DNA from 4 places in the Paenibacillus sp. FSL L8-0641 genome. Region 2 is predicted to be linked to each of the others. Evidence: predicted binding sites of a transcription regulator. Region 2 holds the regulator's gene; each other region holds the start of a gene.
What was found. The regulator LexA, encoded in region 2, represses DNA repair genes until DNA is damaged. The targets are predictions, from matches to a motif close to CGAACATATGTTCG.
Positions count from the first base shown of each region.

Region 1: a site for LexA is predicted at 2,865-2,878, ahead of addB (helicase-exonuclease AddAB subunit AddB). Genes of this name have one in related genera too.
Region 3: a site for LexA is predicted at 2,557-2,570, ahead of MKY16_RS15145 (YolD-like family protein). Genes of this name have one in related genera too.
Region 4: a site for LexA is predicted at 1,383-1,396, ahead of recA (recombinase RecA). Genes of this name have one in related genera too.

Region 1 covers NZ_JBBOUW010000001.1:3,597,035-3,601,789, reverse strand. Annotated here, with positions in the region: gene MKY16_RS16245 (Na/Pi cotransporter family protein) at 1-931, opposite strand, end outside; gene MKY16_RS16240 (class I SAM-dependent rRNA methyltransferase) at 1,329-2,708, shown strand; gene addB (helicase-exonuclease AddAB subunit AddB) at 2,945-4,755, shown strand, end outside.
Region 2 covers NZ_JBBOUW010000001.1:2,918,773-2,923,527, forward strand. Annotated here, with positions in the region: gene MKY16_RS12920 (HAD family hydrolase) at 1-347, opposite strand, end outside; gene MKY16_RS12925 (hypothetical protein) at 503-1,012, opposite strand; gene MKY16_RS12930 (DUF896 domain-containing protein) at 1,133-1,339, opposite strand; gene MKY16_RS12935 (LysM peptidoglycan-binding domain-containing protein) at 1,448-1,816, opposite strand; gene lexA (transcriptional repressor LexA) at 2,003-2,629, shown strand; gene MKY16_RS12945 (hypothetical protein) at 2,913-3,215, shown strand; gene MKY16_RS12950 (hypothetical protein) at 3,451-3,615, shown strand; gene MKY16_RS12955 (hypothetical protein) at 3,656-3,796, shown strand; gene MKY16_RS12960 (GNAT family N-acetyltransferase) at 4,027-4,566, shown strand.
Region 3 covers NZ_JBBOUW010000001.1:3,384,346-3,389,100, reverse strand. Annotated here, with positions in the region: gene MKY16_RS15155 (response regulator) at 1-230, opposite strand, end outside; gene MKY16_RS15150 (serine hydrolase domain-containing protein) at 530-1,756, shown strand; gene MKY16_RS15145 (YolD-like family protein) at 2,610-2,945, shown strand; gene cysK (cysteine synthase A) at 3,403-4,341, opposite strand; gene MKY16_RS15135 (hypothetical protein) at 4,659-4,755, shown strand, end outside.
Region 4 covers NZ_JBBOUW010000001.1:2,258,390-2,263,144, reverse strand. Annotated here, with positions in the region: gene MKY16_RS10345 (regulatory protein RecX) at 1-56, opposite strand, end outside; gene recA (recombinase RecA) at 252-1,313, opposite strand; gene MKY16_RS10335 (competence/damage-inducible protein A) at 1,555-2,823, opposite strand; gene pgsA (CDP-diacylglycerol--glycerol-3-phosphate 3-phosphatidyltransferase) at 2,919-3,506, opposite strand; gene MKY16_RS10325 (YajQ family cyclic di-GMP-binding protein) at 3,716-4,207, opposite strand; gene MKY16_RS10320 (hypothetical protein) at 4,352-4,516, opposite strand; gene MKY16_RS10315 (RodZ domain-containing protein) at 4,601-4,755, opposite strand, start outside.

The DNA.
Region 1 (4,755 bases), 680 kb from region 2:
CGTTAAACAGGGTTTGGGCATGGGCTACCTTGGCTCCGGGCTCGGTAGATATCCAGGCGGCGGCCATTTCTAGCCCAGGGATCAACGGCATAAAGAGCAAGGCTCCGCCTACGTTCAGCAGCACATGGGACCAGGCTACAAATTTGCCGGACACGCTGCCGCCAACAGCGGCAATCAGGGCGGTTACGCAGGTGCCTACATTGGAGCCGATGACGATGGCGATCCCCACATCGGCTGGCAAGGCACCCGCAGCGGCAAGGCTGATCGCCATGCCAATAACGGCTGCGCTACTGTGAACCAGTGCGGTCAGGCAGGCACCCGCAGCGAAGGCCCACCACATGTTGGCCGCAGCGTGATCAAGAAACCAGCGGAATAGTCCGGCCTGCTCAATCCATGGGCCGACCGTTTGCATTACGCGGATACCCGCCAGAATCAGCGAAAATCCAGCAAATACGAGGCTGATATATTGTACAGCCTGCGGACGGCTAAGCCCATTGGAGCCGGGTGAAACTCCGGCAGACGCGTACTGGCGAACGGAGACGGATTCTCCCCACAGTACGGCGACGCTCCAGCAGAGCAGTGAGCCGCAGAGCAGCGGAACAGCCAGCTTGCCAAGCTGGAGCCCCATCAGCTCGGTGGTGAGACAGGTACCGATATTGGTGCCGAGAATGATGCCGAGCGTGCGGCCATAGGTCAACAGCCCGGCGTTGACCAGTCCGATCGTCAGCACCGTTACAGCGGTGCTGCTTTGCAACAGGGCGGTAATGCCTGAACTGAACAGCATACCCCGCCAAGGGGAAACGGTGGCGCGGTTCAGCCAACGGGTGAGGAAGGGGCCGGCCAAATGCCGGAGGGCTGCTTCCATCAGCTTCATCCCGCCCAAAAAAATAAACAGTCCGCCGCACAGCGGGAGTATAACATGTATAAACACGGGCATAGCCCCCTTTTCTAGGTGAAAATACTTATGTAACAGCCTATGATCTACCAAGGACAGCCATGACAAGCATGGCCGAGCTGTTTTTTATAGAACGATAATTTTTGTAGTATCTTCACAAGCTTTAAAAGCGTGACGTCGATATAAAGGCGGGCAGTAGCGAAGCGGATCATTTGAATCTGGAGAAGCGAGAGCGTTCGCCTGAAAGCTTTCCAAAGGAAAGCTGCTTCGGAAGTATAAACCTAGGGGGATTCTTACCATTAAAATCATTTATAAAATCCAAAGAATCCCCGTGCAACAGCGATCGTAAGATCAAATGATCCGCGGAGCCGCGCCCCATCGAACACCGCACTTTTAAGGACTTTGAGTAACTTAAGAATAGGAGTGAAGGATTTTGCCTTCAGTAATATTAGAACGCAGCCGTAAAAAAAGGCTGGAGCACGCACACCCTTGGGTGTTTAAAAACGAAATAGCCAAGATTGAGGGTGACCCAGAGGCAGGCGATTTGGTCAGCATCGTTAACCATCAGGGGCGTTATTTGGCGACAGGTTACTATAATCCGGCTTCACAAATTACAGTACGTGTGATGTCCTATGAGCCGCTGGAAGCAATGGATCAAAACTTTTTTGCCCAACGCTTTCGCAAATGTCTGGAGCACCGTGAACGTTTTGTGACCGGGGGAGACGCTTATCGGTTGGTGTACGGAGAGGCTGATTTTTTGCCTGGACTGATTGTAGACCGTTTTGGTGATGTGTTGGTCGTGCAACTGTTAACGCTTGGCATGGATCGGCGCAGGGAAGAAATCAGGGATGCGCTCGTTGAAGTAGTGGGTCCTGTTGGTATATATGAGCGCAGTGATGTATCCATCCGTGAGCTGGAAGGATTGGAACAAACGAAGGGGCCTTTGTACGGTGATTGCCCCCGTCATGTGGTGGTGACGGAAAATGGCCTGCAAATCAAGGTCGATATCGTAGAGGGTCAGAAGACGGGTTATTTTTTTGACCAGCGTGAAAATCGTGCGGCCATAGCGCCGTTGATGACAGGTTGGGGAGCACGTAGTGGAATTACGCTACAAGAAGTAGCTGCGGACTCAGGGGATGCTGGCACAACGGTCACGAAGCCAGTGAATAAAAGTGGTAAGGTTGTTGAATTCCCATTCTGGGACGGCGCAACCGTATTGGAATGTTTTTCGCACACGGGAAGCTTTACGCTCAATGCATGTAAACATGGTGCTAAAAAAGTAACTTGTCTTGATATTTCTGAGCATGCGATTGAAAGTGCGCGGGACAATGTCAAGCTGAATGGTTTTGAGGAACGTGTCGAGTTTGTCGTCGAGGATGCTTTTCAATATTTGCGCAATCAGGTGAAAGGTGTAGAGGAACGCAATGCACGAGCCGGGGGCAAAGGAGATACATCCAAGCCGCTGACAGCAGGTGGCGGCCGCACCTTTGACGTGGTTATTCTTGATCCTCCAGCCTTTGCCAAAACGAAGAACGCTGTCAAAGGAGCTACACGTGGATATAAAGATATCAACCTGCACGGGATGAAGCTTGTCAATGAGGGCGGCTATCTGGTGACAGCGAGCTGCTCGTTCCATATGCGGCCAGAGTTGTTTTTGGACACCATTAAGGAAGCGGCGGCAGATGCCGGCAAAATCCTCCGTCTGGTAGACTGGAGAGCAGCTGGTAAGGACCATCCTCAAATTTTGGGTGTGGAGGAAGGACATTATTTGAAATTCGCTATCTTTGAAGTACGTAGCCGGACACAGCTGTAAGTTTGATACAAGGTCAAAGTCAATCGTTTTTTGGTGATTAAATAGGTAAAATACACTCTTTTTAGGTATAGATCAGTCCTGTAGAGAAGGCGTGCACCAAGCCAATCTGCGGGACTGATTTATTTTTTAGAGGGAGAAAGAATTGCTACAACATGGCAAACGTACGTTCTTTTCTCTCTTGCCTGATATGCTATACTATTTAATAGAATGTTGTTCGTTGGAAAGGAGGCCGCATCATGTCGGTCCGTTTGTTGATTGGCCGCTCTGGGAGTGGTAAAAGTACGTTAATCCGCAATGAAATGACGTCTATGTTACGCGAGGAGCCGCTAGGTAAGCCTATGCTGTTACTTGTACCGGAGCAATCGTCATTTGCTTCTGAGCATGCGTTACTTACAGAAGCCGGAAACGGTATTCAGGGGTCGGTGCGCGCCCAAGTGATGGGATTTCACCGTCTTGCCTATTTAGTTATGCAGGAAACTGGGGGTTCAGCGCTGGTGCCTGTAACGGAAGAAGGCAAGAAGATGCTTTTATATAAAATTATTCGTCGTCGCAAGGATGAACTGAGTTTGTTTAAGGATTCGGGAGACCAGCTCGGCTTTGTGGATCGGTTGAATACATTGTTCACGGAGCTAAAGCAGTATGGAAATGATACTCGGTCTGTACCCGAGCAACTGGAGCGAATGAACGCTGCTGGAGAGTCAACTCCGATTTTGCGCGGCAAGCTCAAAGATATCAGTCTAATCTACGAGGATTTTGAACGAGAGCTGACGCTTAAATATATTGACGGTGAAGATACGCTGCGCATGCTGGCAGAACAGATTGCAGAGTCTTCCCTTGTGCGTGGAGCAGACATTTGGATGGATGGCTACCGTAGGTTTACACCACATGAATATAAAGTGGTGGAGCAACTTATGCTGCATGCCTCTTCGTTGACAGTGGCGCTGACTTGCAACCGCAGCTACGAGAGCGGACAGCTTCCGCATGAGCTGGATTTGTTTCATCCTTCGGCGGCTACGTATGTAAAGCTCAAAGGAATGGCAGACGAGCTGATGATAGAGACGCAGACACAATTACTTCGCCCTGATCCGCCGCCGAGATTTAAGGAGCGTCCGGCGTTGGCGTATTTGGAGGCTAACTTTGAATATCGTACAGGGTTACGGAATCAGGAACAACGGATGCGGCTGCAGCAGCTACGAGAGCAGTGGACAGAAGAACAGCCGGAAGGCATAAAACTGTATGCTGCGGCGAATCGCCGCGCTGAGTTGGAAGGTGCTGTACGCGAAATGCGTCGTTTAGCCCGAGATGAGGGCGCGCGTTATCGGGAGATGGCCCTGTTTGTGCGTCATATTGAAGATTATGAGTCATGGGTGGAACCGATATTCAAACAATATGAGGTTCCAGTATTTCTGGATCAGCGGAGAAGTGTATTGCATCATCCCTTAGTGGAATTGATTCGGGCTTCACTGGATATCGTGCAGCGACGCTGGCGATATGAGGATGTATTCCGTGCGGTCAAAACAGATCTTCTCCTGCCGCTGGATGGTCGGGTGAGCCGCGAGGAGATGGATCGTCTGGAAAACTATGTACTGGCCTGCGGAATACAAGGTAGCCGTTGGACAGACGGTCGCCCGTGGCAGGCTGTGCCCAGCTTGTCACTGGAGCTGGAGGAGCAGGAACGGAACCGTAGGCGGGATGAAACGTTGGATTTGATGGAGCTGTGTCGGGATGTAATCGTGACGCCTTTACGTGCGTTTGAGAAACGTGTGGGCAAGGCACGAACTGCACTTGAGAAGTGTGAAGCGGTATATCTGTTACTGGAGGATGCAGAAATTGGCCACAAGCTGGACGCCTTCATTCATCAGGCAGAGGAAGCAGGAAATCCTGAGCAGGCCAAGGAGCATCGTCAGGTATGGGATGCAGTGCTTGAACTACTGGATCAAATCGTCGAAATGATGGGTGACGAGAGGCTGGATACCTCTTTGTTTGCGGGTGTGCTGGAAACGGGATTGGCTGAATTCCGTATGGGACTTGTTCCGCCAGCTCTGGA
Region 2 (4,755 bases):
AACTTCTCATTATCTATCCCTAGTTGCTGGAGTCCTCTGCGCCATGATTCCTTTCGATAAACAGGGGCCAACTGTTCCAATTGACGGAATTCAGGTTGCTCACCTGCTGTAAAATTCGCCCACAATCCTTCAAACGGATTAATGCCGATCATTTGAGTAAAACTAAAGGTTTCATAGGATTCATACAAAGCGCGTGCTTCTTTACGTACGGCTTCCTCCAGAGCTTTTGGATCAACACCTGCTTCACGGGAGCCTGTTTGACACGCTGCATCAAATGCCTCTTCTACACTACGTTCATCCCACAAAAGGGTATCATCAAGATCAAACATTACCGCCTGAATTGTCATCTGAATTATCCACTCTCTTTCCACAGTATATGTACGCCTATTTGCTTGATTAAGCATTTGAATCGTTATGTGTGCCCATATTAAGCAAGCGGCCGCAGCATGTTATATGAAATAACATCATACGGCCTTTGTTACAGAGCTACAGGCTAAATCAGTTATTTCTTGTCAACCTGTATCTGATTGGATAGCGCAAACTTCTCAAGTCGCTCTGCAATGGCATCCGTGTCATAGCGACCTAATGATTTTGTGAAAATAAAATTACCACCCTTACCTTTTCTTTCAACGGTTACGTAACCCTTTTCAATCTTGATGGCTTTCATGTCCCCTGCCGTCATTGGACGTTCTCTACCACCTTTCAGCATATAGAGAGTATCCTTTCCCACTTTCAGATAAGGACGACGGATAAAAAAGATAACAGCCAGCATCAAGTACAGGCCGAATACAAGCCAATCCATCCCTCGCATACCGGTCTTAGTCAAAAAGTAACTCATAAGCATGTACAATACAGAAAGACCAGCCAGCATAATTGGCACAGTAATATTACGGCCACGAAAAATATCCATTGCAGAACCTGCGCCGCTAATGGTTTGAATACCTTGCTTTTTGCGCGATTTATTTAAATGCGCTGTGTTTTTGCGTACTTTTCTTTCAAATGATCGGGCCATCTCTCAATTCCTTCCCAGATATATTACATTAAAACAATTGCCTCAAAGCTGATCTATATAGATACCATGAGAGGTACCTAAAACAAAAGGCAAATTGCAGGCTTGGGCGCTTTAACAACATTAATGCTTCAGCCCGTCATTTCCCTTCGATGTATCATCGTCCACAAATTCAATCGTTTCTAGCTGCTGCCGAAAATTACGGCGAATGTTACCTAAATAAATTTCCCGAAGATTGGCACGTTCTGTGGTTTCCTCTTCTGTTAATCCCTCGGATTTTGCTTTGCGCGCTAATTCATTAATGCGCTGTACCAAGCTGTCTATATCCAAATTGTGTCCCCTCCATAAAAGCAAAGATATAATACACTTTGACATGTAGAAAAGAGCTTGTCAAGGCTCCCGCATTACGCTCCCTGACAAGCTCTAATAGTCTATAGATCATAAGTCAGGAAGCTTGAGTACCTGACCTGCCTGCACTCCCCGATCCTCTAAACCGTTAATCCGCACAATTCCTTCTATATATACTCGTGTATCCATTCGTTCCGGTTTATGATTCGCGGCAATCTGCCACAACGTATCCCCAGGTTGTACTGTCAGTTTAGTCACTTCTTCCTTGGAAGCTGAAGGAGCCGCGAAAACCGTAAGTACACCTGCTCCTGCAATCCAAGCAACAATCACTATAATAAGAAGCTTAAGTAAAAGAGTATGGGTAATAATCTGCATAAAACGCGCCCTACCCTCTTTTCGGGTCTCCTGTAAATTTTCTATATTCATTGGAAAAATACTTTGATAGGTGCTATATTTCATCATGGTTGTGTCCTCCAAACGTTTGTTCTTATGTTTTCACAATATAACACGAACGTTTGTTTTGTTCAATAGAAAAGAGAACAAAAGTTCGCAATTTTTTTAGGTATTATTTAGAACTTATGTTTGTACGAACGGAGGTTCTATGCTATAATTTTCCCAAACGTTACTAAATGGGGTTGATACGGTATGTCTAAGATTTCGAGCCGCCAGCAGGCCATTCTTGAATTTATCCGCAATGAAGTGCGTCTAAAGGGATACCCCCCTTCTGTACGCGAAATAGGCGAGGCTGTCGGATTGGCCTCCAGTTCTACGGTTCACGGTCATTTGGATCGCTTAGAGAAAAAAGGACTCATTCGCCGCGATCCTACAAAACCACGGGCTATTGAGTTACTCGGTCAAGACGAATCGGATAACAGCAACTTGATTAATTACTCCATTAGTCGTGTCCCCGTCGTCGGCAAAGTAACCGCTGGTCTTCCTATTACGGCGACAGAAAATATTGAAGATTACTTTCCTCTTCCCCAACACTTTGTTGGTGAGGATAAAATATTCATGTTATCTGTTGTAGGCGAAAGCATGATTGAGGCTGGGATTGCTAACGGAGACTATGTAATCGTACGTCAGCAGCAGACCGCTGATAATGGCGATATTGTTGTAGCTATGACAGATGAAGACGAAGCTACAGTTAAAACCTTCTACAAAGAAAAAGATCATATCCGGCTTCAACCTGAAAATCCAGCCTTTGAACCGCTTCGTCTGACACACGTCAGTATTTTGGGCAAAGTTGTAGGACTCTTCCGGGACTTCCACTGATTTCTCGTTCTTTCTTCCCCGTTATTCTATCCCCTAATACAAAACCGGCTGCCTAGGGCAAGCCGGTTTTGTATTGTTATTATGCTTATTATGTATCTCACAACTATTCTTTCCTTTTAGCAACCTATTCCTATTGTATCTACTATAAAATCAGCCTCATCGTCTCAAATAATCCCCCACTGATCTTGAACAGCTATACTGTTGTGGGCAAAACTAATAGATCTTTCTTTCTTTTAGCTAAATATGGTATATTAATTACTCATAGCTCTGTAGGAGGAATTAAATGAAAAAAATAATAATTTCAGCGTTTGTTATGATATTTATCGTCGTTAGCTGTGCAGTTCCAACAATGGATCATTTATATGCAGAAGAGAAATCACACATAACAACCTACGATCGTATTCAGTACATACAAATACTCATCCATTTCAGGTATTTAGAAAAGCAACTTGAAGCTGTAATTTCCGAAAGAAATAATTACCCAGAGGCCAGCCAAGAATATAAACAGCTCTCAGAACAACTGAATCATATTCTTGCCCAAGAGGCGTACTACGAAAAAAAACTTAACACCCTTAATAGTAAATAATTTTCATACAAACTGCATATTATCTTTATTCTACACATTAGACTCATGCCGACCTGCCTGTAAAATCTCCTGCAACGTAAAGTTGAAAAGGCGAAGACAGGTTCGCATGAGTTTTTTTGTTAACCTTTAGGGATATAGGTACTAGCTACTTTTTGCTTCTAATAGATTTATGCTGATACATTACTATCACAATTGACATATATATATAGCAGAACTAAGCAAAGGAGATATGCAGATGATCAGAAATAGAGTTAAAACGTATAAGCATCGCATCGGGAAAAACAGATATCTGGTCGTTAAAGTCTTTCAAGCCGCAGCTGCTAAAACAGGAAGCGGAAATGCACTAGCAACCAATGCCTTGAATATCAAAATTTCCAAGCGTAAGCATAAACGCCACTAAGATTCAACCGCACCTTCATTTCTTGAAGGGAGGTGATATTATGAGCAGAAGACATTGCAGACGTGATTTAAGAAGAAGAAGATTGAACATCCGTTCCAATCAAAGAGCCACTGCGCGTGCAAGAGGTAACGCACTGGCTGTTAATTTGTTTAGCGTAAACGATAGACAACGCAGACGTTAATAATTGTTTCCATGCAAAAAGCGGGAGGAATTCTTCCTGCTTTTTTGTGTTAAATAGCACACCTAACTACTGCTATGAATCATTTAAGCAAGCGGAGGGGGATCTAAAATATCACACATAGTTGAACAGTCGCTACCATTTTACACTTTTTATAAATCTAACAGACAGGAAAACGTGGTTCTCTTTTAGAATAATGTGCATAGAGAAATTAAACCAGGAGGAGACAAGCCATGATAATTAAAATGTCACTTTCAAATATGGGGGATTTTAAGAAGTCAAATGAGAATAACGGCTTTATTGTGTCCGGAAGGATTATACCTAAATACGAGAACAACAATTGGACATATATAGAAGAAAGTTTTCCCGAACCATATTTTAAACAGTATGAGGATGATGACGTCGATATCAGTTATATTAATGAACAAGGAAAATCTATTTTTTTATATTATGATGAGAACGACTGTGTTGGGAAAATTAAACTTTGTACTAATTGGAATGGCTATGCTCTAATTGAGGATATTGCCGTTGCTAAAGACTCGAGACACAAGGGAATCGGAGCAGCCTTATTGAGTAAAGCAACCGAGTGGGCTAAGCAGAATAATCTTGTTGGCCTTATGCTTGAAACACAGGATGTGAATATTTTAGCTTGTCGATTCTATGCTAAAAATAACTTTGTAATCGGCGGAGTTGATACTATGCTATATTCTAACTTTTCCACAGCCCATGAGAAAGCGATTTTTTGGTATTATAAGTTTAAGTATTCAAATTAGCCTATCCTTCTGTAATAAGGCCGAATTTAAAAACAATACCATCTTGTACGCACACTTTGCATTGCTACTTTTCCCGTATCTAGTAAAATCAAACTGATCAGCACACAAAACTCTGCCGACCAATTAAGGTTAGCAGAGCTTTTGATTTATTTTTAGAGTATTCACTTACTTCAAACGTGAGGATGAGAT
Region 3 (4,755 bases), 470 kb from region 2:
AAAAAGCCCGTTACCGTGACTTCGATTGTGAGATACCAGTCTTCTTTCCTATAGAGGATGATTAATGGAACGAGATAAACGACGAAAGCGAGAGAAAGTACAACCCAAAGCGACACAACGGTTAATGACGGATCGACAAAACCAGCGCTTGCGATAATGACCAGCCAAAGCGTTCGTATGGCCACAAGTATCCAATCATACCAGACCCTTTTTTTCATTATCGAGAACACGAATTACGCACACCTTCTTATATTTTTTTGCAAATCAAATTCCGAATGATTCAGACCTATCATGCAATATAACTTCCCGATCCGTCAAGCGAAAGAGGGTGGGGTAACGGCGGTTAGAACGTAGCTTAGCAAGCACGTCATATAAGACAGTTGATAGTTTGTCATGCGGTATATGTGACAAGTCCAAGTACGATGTCATCAAAAGCTAGACGGTTTTATCACTGTTCGATTTAACAATATCAGAGGTAAGGTGAGGGGGTAAAGCAGAACAACATTCAAAATAATAGGAGCGATGCGTTATGAAATCATTCACCATTCGAAAAGGAGTTGCACTTACTTTAATAGCTATATTGGCGGGTACAGTGGCCTATGGAACTGTCCACGCAGAGGGTCAGACGGCAACTTATCAAGCTATCAATAAAGCTGCCAATACCGACAATATTTTATCGTCGGAATTCGCAAAAAAAACCAAAAAAGAACTCAACGAGAAAGAAAAGAAAAGAAAGCATCGGGAAGAAGTCAAACGCGTCATGGATCAAGTAGTTACCAACAAAAGAGTTCCAAGTGTCGTGGCAGGCGGGCTACAGGATGGGGAACGCTGGTCCTACGCTACGGGTACAGCCAGTTTCGAAGTACCACGCCCGGTGGAGCCGGATTTTTCATTCCGTATTGGAAGCATCACGAAGACATTCACTGCTACCGTTGTATTGCAGTTGGCTCAGGAGAAAAAATTGAACCTGGATGATTCGGTCGAAAAATGGCTGCCGGGGGTCATAAAGGGTAATGGGTATGACGGCAACAAAATTACGATTCGTCAGTTATTGAACCATACAAGCGGGCTTGCGAGCTATACTGATCTTGATTTTCGAGATATTACCTTGCCTCAAAATCCATTCCGTTACTATTCGTCCGACGAGCTTATCAGCATGGGACTAGCAAAGCCGCCTGTATATGCGCCAGGGAAGGGCTGGAACTATTCGAACATGAATACTATACTAGCCGGTCAAATTATTCAGAAGGTAACAGGAGAGACGTATGCGGAGCAGATCAGGAAACGGTTGATCGAACCGCTCGGGATGACAGGGACATTTGTAATGGAAAATAGTCACGATATTCCAGGTAAGCATGCCACAGGATATAATATGGACAGATCGGGTCATTTGTATGATTTAACAGAGATGAATCAATCATGGGCAAATGCAGCCGGAGACATAGTCTCAACAACCAAAGGTTTGACCACCTTCTTCAGTGCGCTGTTGGGCGGAAAGCTTCTAAATCAAGAGATGATGGACCAGATGCTCACGACAGTAGATTCACCTATAGGTAAAGTTGGACTAGGGATTTATGAAATAAAAACAGCTGACGGGCAATCATACTGGGGGCATGCTGGCGGTACTTTCGGATTTGAATCGAGAGCCTTCGGATCTCTAGGCGGGCAGCATATTTTGGTAACGTGCATCAACTCGGTAGCTCCGGAAGTGGAGCCTGCTCACAATAAAATAATTAATAAGGAGTTTGGCCGTTAAGTTTAAAGCCGACATCGCGTCCTTTATTTGAGGGCGGATGTCGGTTTCTGCTGTGATTAACCGTCGTTTCATGCAATCGAGGCACAAATGTCCGCATTCAGAATAAAACGATAGATAAGATTCACGAGGGGCATAACGACGGCGTATTTTATATTCGGTCGGTCAAGCTCTACTATCGACTTCTTTACCACTCCCGCCAACAGATGGTTTACCGCCAAAATCGGTAAAATAGGTTAGACGCAAATTCGATATATAGAATAGGAAGATATATAAATTTTTAGAAATACATAGTAGGTATAGACAACGTAATATTACTAACCTACACATTGCACCAGACTACAATTTCTATTTAAAAAAGACTTCAAGGAAAATCAAACATTAAGACTATTGTACAAAAATATCAGAATTTCGTATATGTTATTCCGCTAACGGGATACGTTAGTTCAATGGAACAGCGACAGTCTAGGACATTATTTTCTCGTACTGGTTGTCACTGTTCCAATTTCAAAGTCCGTCTAAAACTTATTTTATGGAGACTAGCGGTATGACAATTCGAAAGATGCATAGAATAATGTCGATACAATCGTATGGAACAATATAGGAGATGAATTTGAGGGAAAGAAACTTAATCATTATTCAAAACTTGATCTAACCAGGTGAATATGCGGTGGTTAGCCAATTTTAATGCTCCAAAATTTTCATTTTATCCCTCTGATTTTGTATTTTCGTCTAGTCTATCAGACCTAGGAATATTTTTCTAGGACAAAAGTTTTGGATGCGGTATACAAAAAGCCTTGTCTAGAACGTATGTTCGGAATATAATTTCTACATAATACATCAGGAGGCTACATACATGTCGAAAAAATTAGAAGGTAACGGCTTATGGGAAAGCAGCAGGATTATCATACCAGAACACAAGGAAGCATACTTAAAACTCATGAAAGACCGTCAGCGGAGAGGCAAGCCGGAACTTGACGATCAGGAAGTCCAGTTGATCGAGCAAGCGCTTATAGAGTCCTACAACACACGTCAACCTATAACACTAGTGGTTTTTAGCCCGTTCGGTGACGAAGAACTCACAGGTGTAATCACGTCTATAAATACTGCTCGCAGGGAAGTGAAACTGTTTCGTGGCGAGGATGATTTTAGTTGGATCAAGTTGGAGGATATATTTTCAGCAAGTATCTAGCAAAAATCTAAGGGGAGTAAATATTCTACTGACGTTATCCAACAAACAAGAACTGTTTTCAACCGCCTTACTTACGATAATTCAGTCGGAGTCTTTCTAGGAGCATTTGACGCTGGTGTTTTAGCTGATTAATTAAAAAACAGAATTCTCATATCGCAATCGAAGACTTCCTGATGACGATGCGCTACACCCGCATCAAGTTAAAGAAAGAGGCATACAGATTGGTACAAGACTACTATGGGGAAGCCTACTTTTACAGAAAATCCTGATGAGCTCCAACAACATCGCGCTGGACCAAGGTAACTTTTTCTTCACTAACGGTCCATTTGTTGTGCAAAAAATGGACCGATAGCGAAGAAAGAAATCAATTCAGGTTAATGAAACAATTCTATGCGCTCTTGCTTGTGTACTTGGAAAATTAACAAAAGAGGCAGCTGGATTCCTGCCTCTTTTGTTATTATTCTACGTCTGAGAAAAGCGGAGTGGACAAATAACGCTCACCTGTATCAGGTAATATGACCACGATCGTCTTGCCTTTGTTTTCTGGAAGCTTTGCAATTTGTGTTGCTGCATAAACCGCAGCCCCAGAAGAAATACCAACAAGCAGCCCTTCTGTTTTGGCAAGCAGGCGTGCAGTTTCAAATGCATCTTCGTTTTTAACTTTGAAAACCTCATCCACATATTCTTCATTAAAGTTATTTGGAATGAAACCAGCACCGAGTCCTTGTAGTTGATGTGAACCTGGAGTACCGCCAGACAGCACTGGTGAATCGAACGGTTCGACGGCTATCACTTTTACAGAAGGTTTTCGTTCCTTCAATCCCTGGCCAACGCCCGAAATAGTCCCACCTGTACCTACGCCCGCAATAAAAATATCTACACCGCCATCCGTATCATGCCAGATTTCTACAGCTGTAGTTTTGCGGTGGATTTCTGGATTGGCAGGATTGCTAAACTGCTGTGGTATGAAAGAGTTTGGTGTTTCGGCAGCCAATAGTTCAGCACGCTTGATAGCGCCTTTCATCCCCTCGGATCCCGGTGTTAACACAAGCTCAGCACCGAACGCAGTCAAAAGCTTGCGACGTTCGATACTAAACGTTTCAGGAAGTGTAATTATAAGTTTATATCCAAGAGCCGCAGCTGCAAATGCAAGTCCGATTCCAGTATTTCCACTTGTTGGTTCGATAATAACGGAGTCTTTATTGATTAAGCCTTTCTCCTCAGCGTCTTTAATCATAGCATATCCAATGCGGTCCTTAACGCTACCAGCCGGATTGAAATATTCCAACTTAGCTACCACGTTTGCCTCAATATTTTGGATTTGGCTGTAGTTCAACAGTGCTAGCAAAGGAGTATTTCCAATTAATTCAGTCAACTTTTGGTGAATTTTAGTCAAAATTATCCCTCCAAACAATTAATTCATATCTACTTACTATGACATAGATATTATCACGAATTTTTCTTCATAACCATGTTCTGTTAATTCATAGTGAGGAGCGGGAACGGATGGAACAGTTTAAACCTAAGGTACTACTCATAAAAAAGTAGTCCAAGCTTATTCAGAACCTGAGAGTCATTAAGAATGTATACAGTGTATCCTTTTACCCGCTAACCTAGTGGTCGGCGGATAACGAATTTGTATTTAGTAGAAGGCAAAAAGAGCAGTAAGGAATTAATCCTTCTGCCTCACCGTTAACATACGGGGAGGCGTTTTTGTTTTGGCAAGCTTACGGTGTATCAATTCGCGCCATCAAGTTGCTCTTGCGAGAGCTTACGACTAAATGCCTACAATACGAAGTAATTTATGTTC
Region 4 (4,755 bases), 660 kb from region 2:
ATCTCTTGTTGCTTATTTGCTTCCGCAGAATATTCATCTTCATCGTCCAACTGCAATATGTTTCCCTCACTTTGAAATTCACGAAAGCAGTCTTTGGACAACTGCTACGCAAAAGTTAGATTCCGCTGACAAAGCAGCTTTAATTGATGCAAAAATGCCCTGCACAACTGTGCAGGGCATCAGAATCATGCTATTCAACCGGATTGTGCCATAACCCTGGCTCCAGTTCACAAATCAGGATTCACCAAGCTTTATTCAAGCTCCAACAATTCCTGTTCTTCCTTGGCTTGCTGTGCCAACTCTTCTTCTGTAGGCGGAGCAACCGTCGTAATCAAATTGCTTGCCACCCGAATTTTTTGCTCGATCGTACTAGCAATGTTCGGATTTTCCTTCAAAAATTGCTTCGCATTCTCACGTCCCTGACCAAGGCGCTCACCTTCGTAGGAATACCAAGCTCCACTCTTGTCGACAATGTCATGCTCCGTACCGATATCGATCAAGCTACCTTCTTTGGAAATGCCCTCACCGTACATAATGTCCACTTCAGCCTGACGGAATGGAGGGGCAACTTTATTCTTCACGACTTTAATACGTGTGCGGTTACCCACAATGTCGTTACCCATTTTCAAACTTTCAATACGACGAACATCCAAACGTACCGTAGAGTAAAACTTCAAGGCACGTCCACCTGGTGTTGTTTCAGGGTTACCGAACATAACACCTACTTTTTCACGTAGCTGGTTAATAAAAATAGCAATAGTTTTCGATTTGTTAATGGCTCCAGACAGCTTACGCAATGCCTGCGACATCAGACGTGCTTGAAGACCGACATGGGAATCTCCCATTTCGCCTTCAATCTCTGCCTTCGGCACAAGTGCCGCTACGGAGTCAACAACTACAATGTCTACTGCTCCACTACGTACAAGGGCTTCGGCAATCTCAAGCGCCTGCTCTCCTGTATCTGGTTGCGATAGTAACAACTCATCAATATTGACACCCAGCTTGCTTGCATACGACGGATCAAGCGCATGCTCGGCGTCGATAAAGGCGGCTTGTCCGCCTGTTTTTTGCACCTCTGCGATAGCGTGAAGAGCTACTGTCGTTTTACCGGATGATTCCGGTCCGTATATTTCAATAACCCGGCCTCTTGGAAAGCCGCCCGTTCCTAACGCAATATCCAAAGCAATCGAACCACTGGGGATCGTTTCCACTTGCATGTGGGTAGACTCACCCAACTTCATAATGGAACCTTTACCAAATTGCTTTTCTATTTGACGGAGCGCCATATCCAGCGCAGCACGACGATCTGACAATAAACTCACATCCTTCATTGTTTGTACTTTAATAATACCTTGTTTTGACACGCTTGCCAAGCATTTTTTCGAACATACATTCGTTTTTTTATTCACACAGCTCTCTTCTGTAATTACACCTGTCTCTTAAAACAAAAAAAGAACCGCTGGCAAAAGGCTTTGCAACGGTTCTTCCGATAAGGTGATTATATCATGAATATCTATCTAAAACAACTCTACGACCCACACTGTACATAGATGATTAAGAGAGTTTCTCGTTCTCTACCAGCCTGCGCCACAATCTGTACAGAATCGCTTTGACTGATCGCAGTCGGATTGTTTCGCGGTTACCACTCAGTCTCAGTTCATGTACTTCCGTTTCCTTGTCGCGTTCAGCAATGCCAATATACACTAGACCGACTGGCTTACGTTCGGAATACCCAGGTCCGGCTACACCAGTAACTGAAAGTCCAAAATCGCTGTCCATGATCATTCTCGCCTGCTCTGCAAGCACAAGGGCCACTTCCTTACTCACTGCACCTGGCGCTTGATCCCCCTCTAAATAATCACAAGGCACGTTGAGTAATTTCATCTTCATTTCATTGGAATAGCACACGATGCCACCTTGAAACATAGTAGCACTGCCAGGTATAGAAGTGAGGTGTTCCATCAGCAGTCCACCTGTACAGCTTTCTGCCGCACTCACAGTGAGTCCGCGATTGGCCATTAGATCTACGATAACCTTCTCCAGCGTAACATCTTCGCTTGCATACATAAATTCCGAAAGACGCTGCTGAATTTCTACTTCCGTAGCCGTCAGCTTAATCAATGCTTCACTTTCGCTGGCCGCCTTGGTGGATATACGGATCGTGACTTCCCCTTCCTTGGCATAAGGAGCAATCGTGGGGTCTGTCTGGGATTGGATCAGATCTAACAAACGGGTTTCAAGAGCTGACTCACCAATCCCTGCAAATTTTAGCATTTTTGAATAAATTGGCATTTCCTCACCGCTCAATGCCTGCTGAAGCAACCAAGGTTTGGCCTGGTTTGCAAACATCGGTTTGAGTTCCTTAGGAGGTCCAGGCAAAACTACATAAAATTTACCATCCTGTGCAATTGCGTCGCCCACAGCTAGCCCTGTCTCATTTTCAAGCGGAGTAGCACCTTCAATAGAAAGCGCCTGCCGGCGGTTATTTTCGGTCATTTCTACCCCACGGTTACGAAAAAATTGATCTAGCTTGTCCATTGCAAGACGATCTATGTGCAATTTTCGCCCCAATACAGACGCTATCGCATCTTTCGTCAAATCATCCTGGGTCGGTCCCAGACCGCCAGAAAATAAAATAATATCCGCACGCTTCTGAGCAATTCTTATGGCTTCCTGAAGCCGATCTATGTTATCGCCAACCACAGTCTGAAAATATACATCGATTCCAATTGTAGCCAACTCTTGTGACAAATATTGAGCATTTGTATTCACTATTTGTCCGAGCAATAACTCTGTTCCTACCGCAATTATTTCAGCTTTCATCAATTCTTCCTCCTGTACTGCGAATATGATGGGAATTATATAAAGAAACAGCAATAAGTTTAGTCCCTATTGCTGTTTCCATAAAATTTATACTGTTAAACCTTGGAGGAGCTCAGCAAATGGATATTTTTCACGAAATAATCAATACCCGAATAAATGGTGATCAACACCGCTGCCCATATCGCTATTAAATCAAACGGTATACCAAGAAAAACAAACGGGAAATTATTAATGAGCAGCGCTACTATAGCAACAATCTGAATGATCGTCTTTAATTTGCCCCAATTGCTTGCAGCAACCACAGACCCATCCAGCAAGGCAATCTGACGCAGCCCCGTAACCGCAAACTCACGGCTAACAATCACAACAACAATCCACGAATCAATTTTCCCCATTTCTACCAAGGAAACCAAAATGGCGGTTACCAAAAGCTTATCAGCAAGGGGGTCCAACAGCTTGCCCAAATTGGTGACCATATTATTTTTACGTGCCAAATACCCGTCAAGACCGTCCGTGCTGGCTGCTACAAGGAAAATGATAGCCGCAATCAGCTGATTATACGGCAGCTTGAAAGCTCCGATCTCAATCGGTGGCGGATAAAAATCAAAGTCCACCAGCAAAGCCAGCATCATCACCGGGATAAGGCAAATCCGCGTTATTGTAATTCTGTTGGGTAAATTCACAACACACTCTCCCCTGATTATCGTACTTGATTACAAATGGCAGTTTTCGGATTAAATTCAACCCTATGTAAATCGCTTTCGGCGAGCGCTATACACCTGAATTGTCTGCATTTTCGTTACAAGTATAATATGGCGCAAAACGCATGTCAAAATAACCTGCCGCACATCAAGCAACGTTTTTCCTGCAAAATATATGAGGGAAAACGTCTTTATTTCATGTTTGTAAATTGAAGCTCCAATGGCAAATCAGCTTTACGTAGCAATTGAATGATCGCCTGTAAATCATCCCTGTTTTTCCCGGTCACCCGGATTTGATCACCTTGAATCTGACTTTTAACTTTTAGCTTGGAGTCCCGAATAAGAATGTTAATTTTCTTGGCATTATCCTGATCAATTCCCTGCTTCAGCGAAAGACGCTGACGCACTGAACCTAGAGAAGCGGGTTCCAATTTGCCATACTCCACATTTTTGAGGGACAGACCTCGTTTAGCCATTTTAGACTGCAAAATATCAATCACCGCATTCAGCTTGTATTCGTCTTCCGATGCAATCGTAAGAGCTTCTTTCTCAAGCTTGAGGCTACTTTTGCTATCCTTGAAATCAAATCGTGTTTCAATTTCACGCTCCGTCTGATGAACCGCATTTGTTAACTCCTGCATATCCATTTTGGAGACGATATCAAATGAATTTTCTGAAGCCATCGTTTCACTTTCCTTTCCACAACAAAGTTCAATATCTAATTATAGGCTAGTCATTTACAAAAATCCAATAATCGGTTGACTAAAAAGGCGTTCTTGCCAGTTTTCCTGACAAAAACGCCTTTATTTCATTTACGGTCAAAATATCTAATTATGGCTTCGTGTTGGAGTTCGGAACATATCCAAAAGTCCAAGCACAATGTGAGCAAGACCAAAGCCCAGTATGCCATAGCCCCATGCATTCGGTGTCAGATAATAGCCCAGTAAACTGACAATTATACCGAGCCCAGTCACAATCCAGCTGACGGTCATAACGTATACACCTCACTTTGCGGAAAATGAAATGACTGCCTTTCCAGGAATTACAGTCATTAGTATTTCCTCGCACCAAGGCGTTTATTCACCATTAGTAGTTGTAGAATCTGTACCACTTTGTGCTGAATCCGTACTGCTACCTGTCGTAGAATCTGCAGGTAAACCCGTCACCCCTGCACTCGTTCCGGTCGAAGAGGCTTCTCCTTGCTGTATCAGTACACGAGTAGTCGATTTAT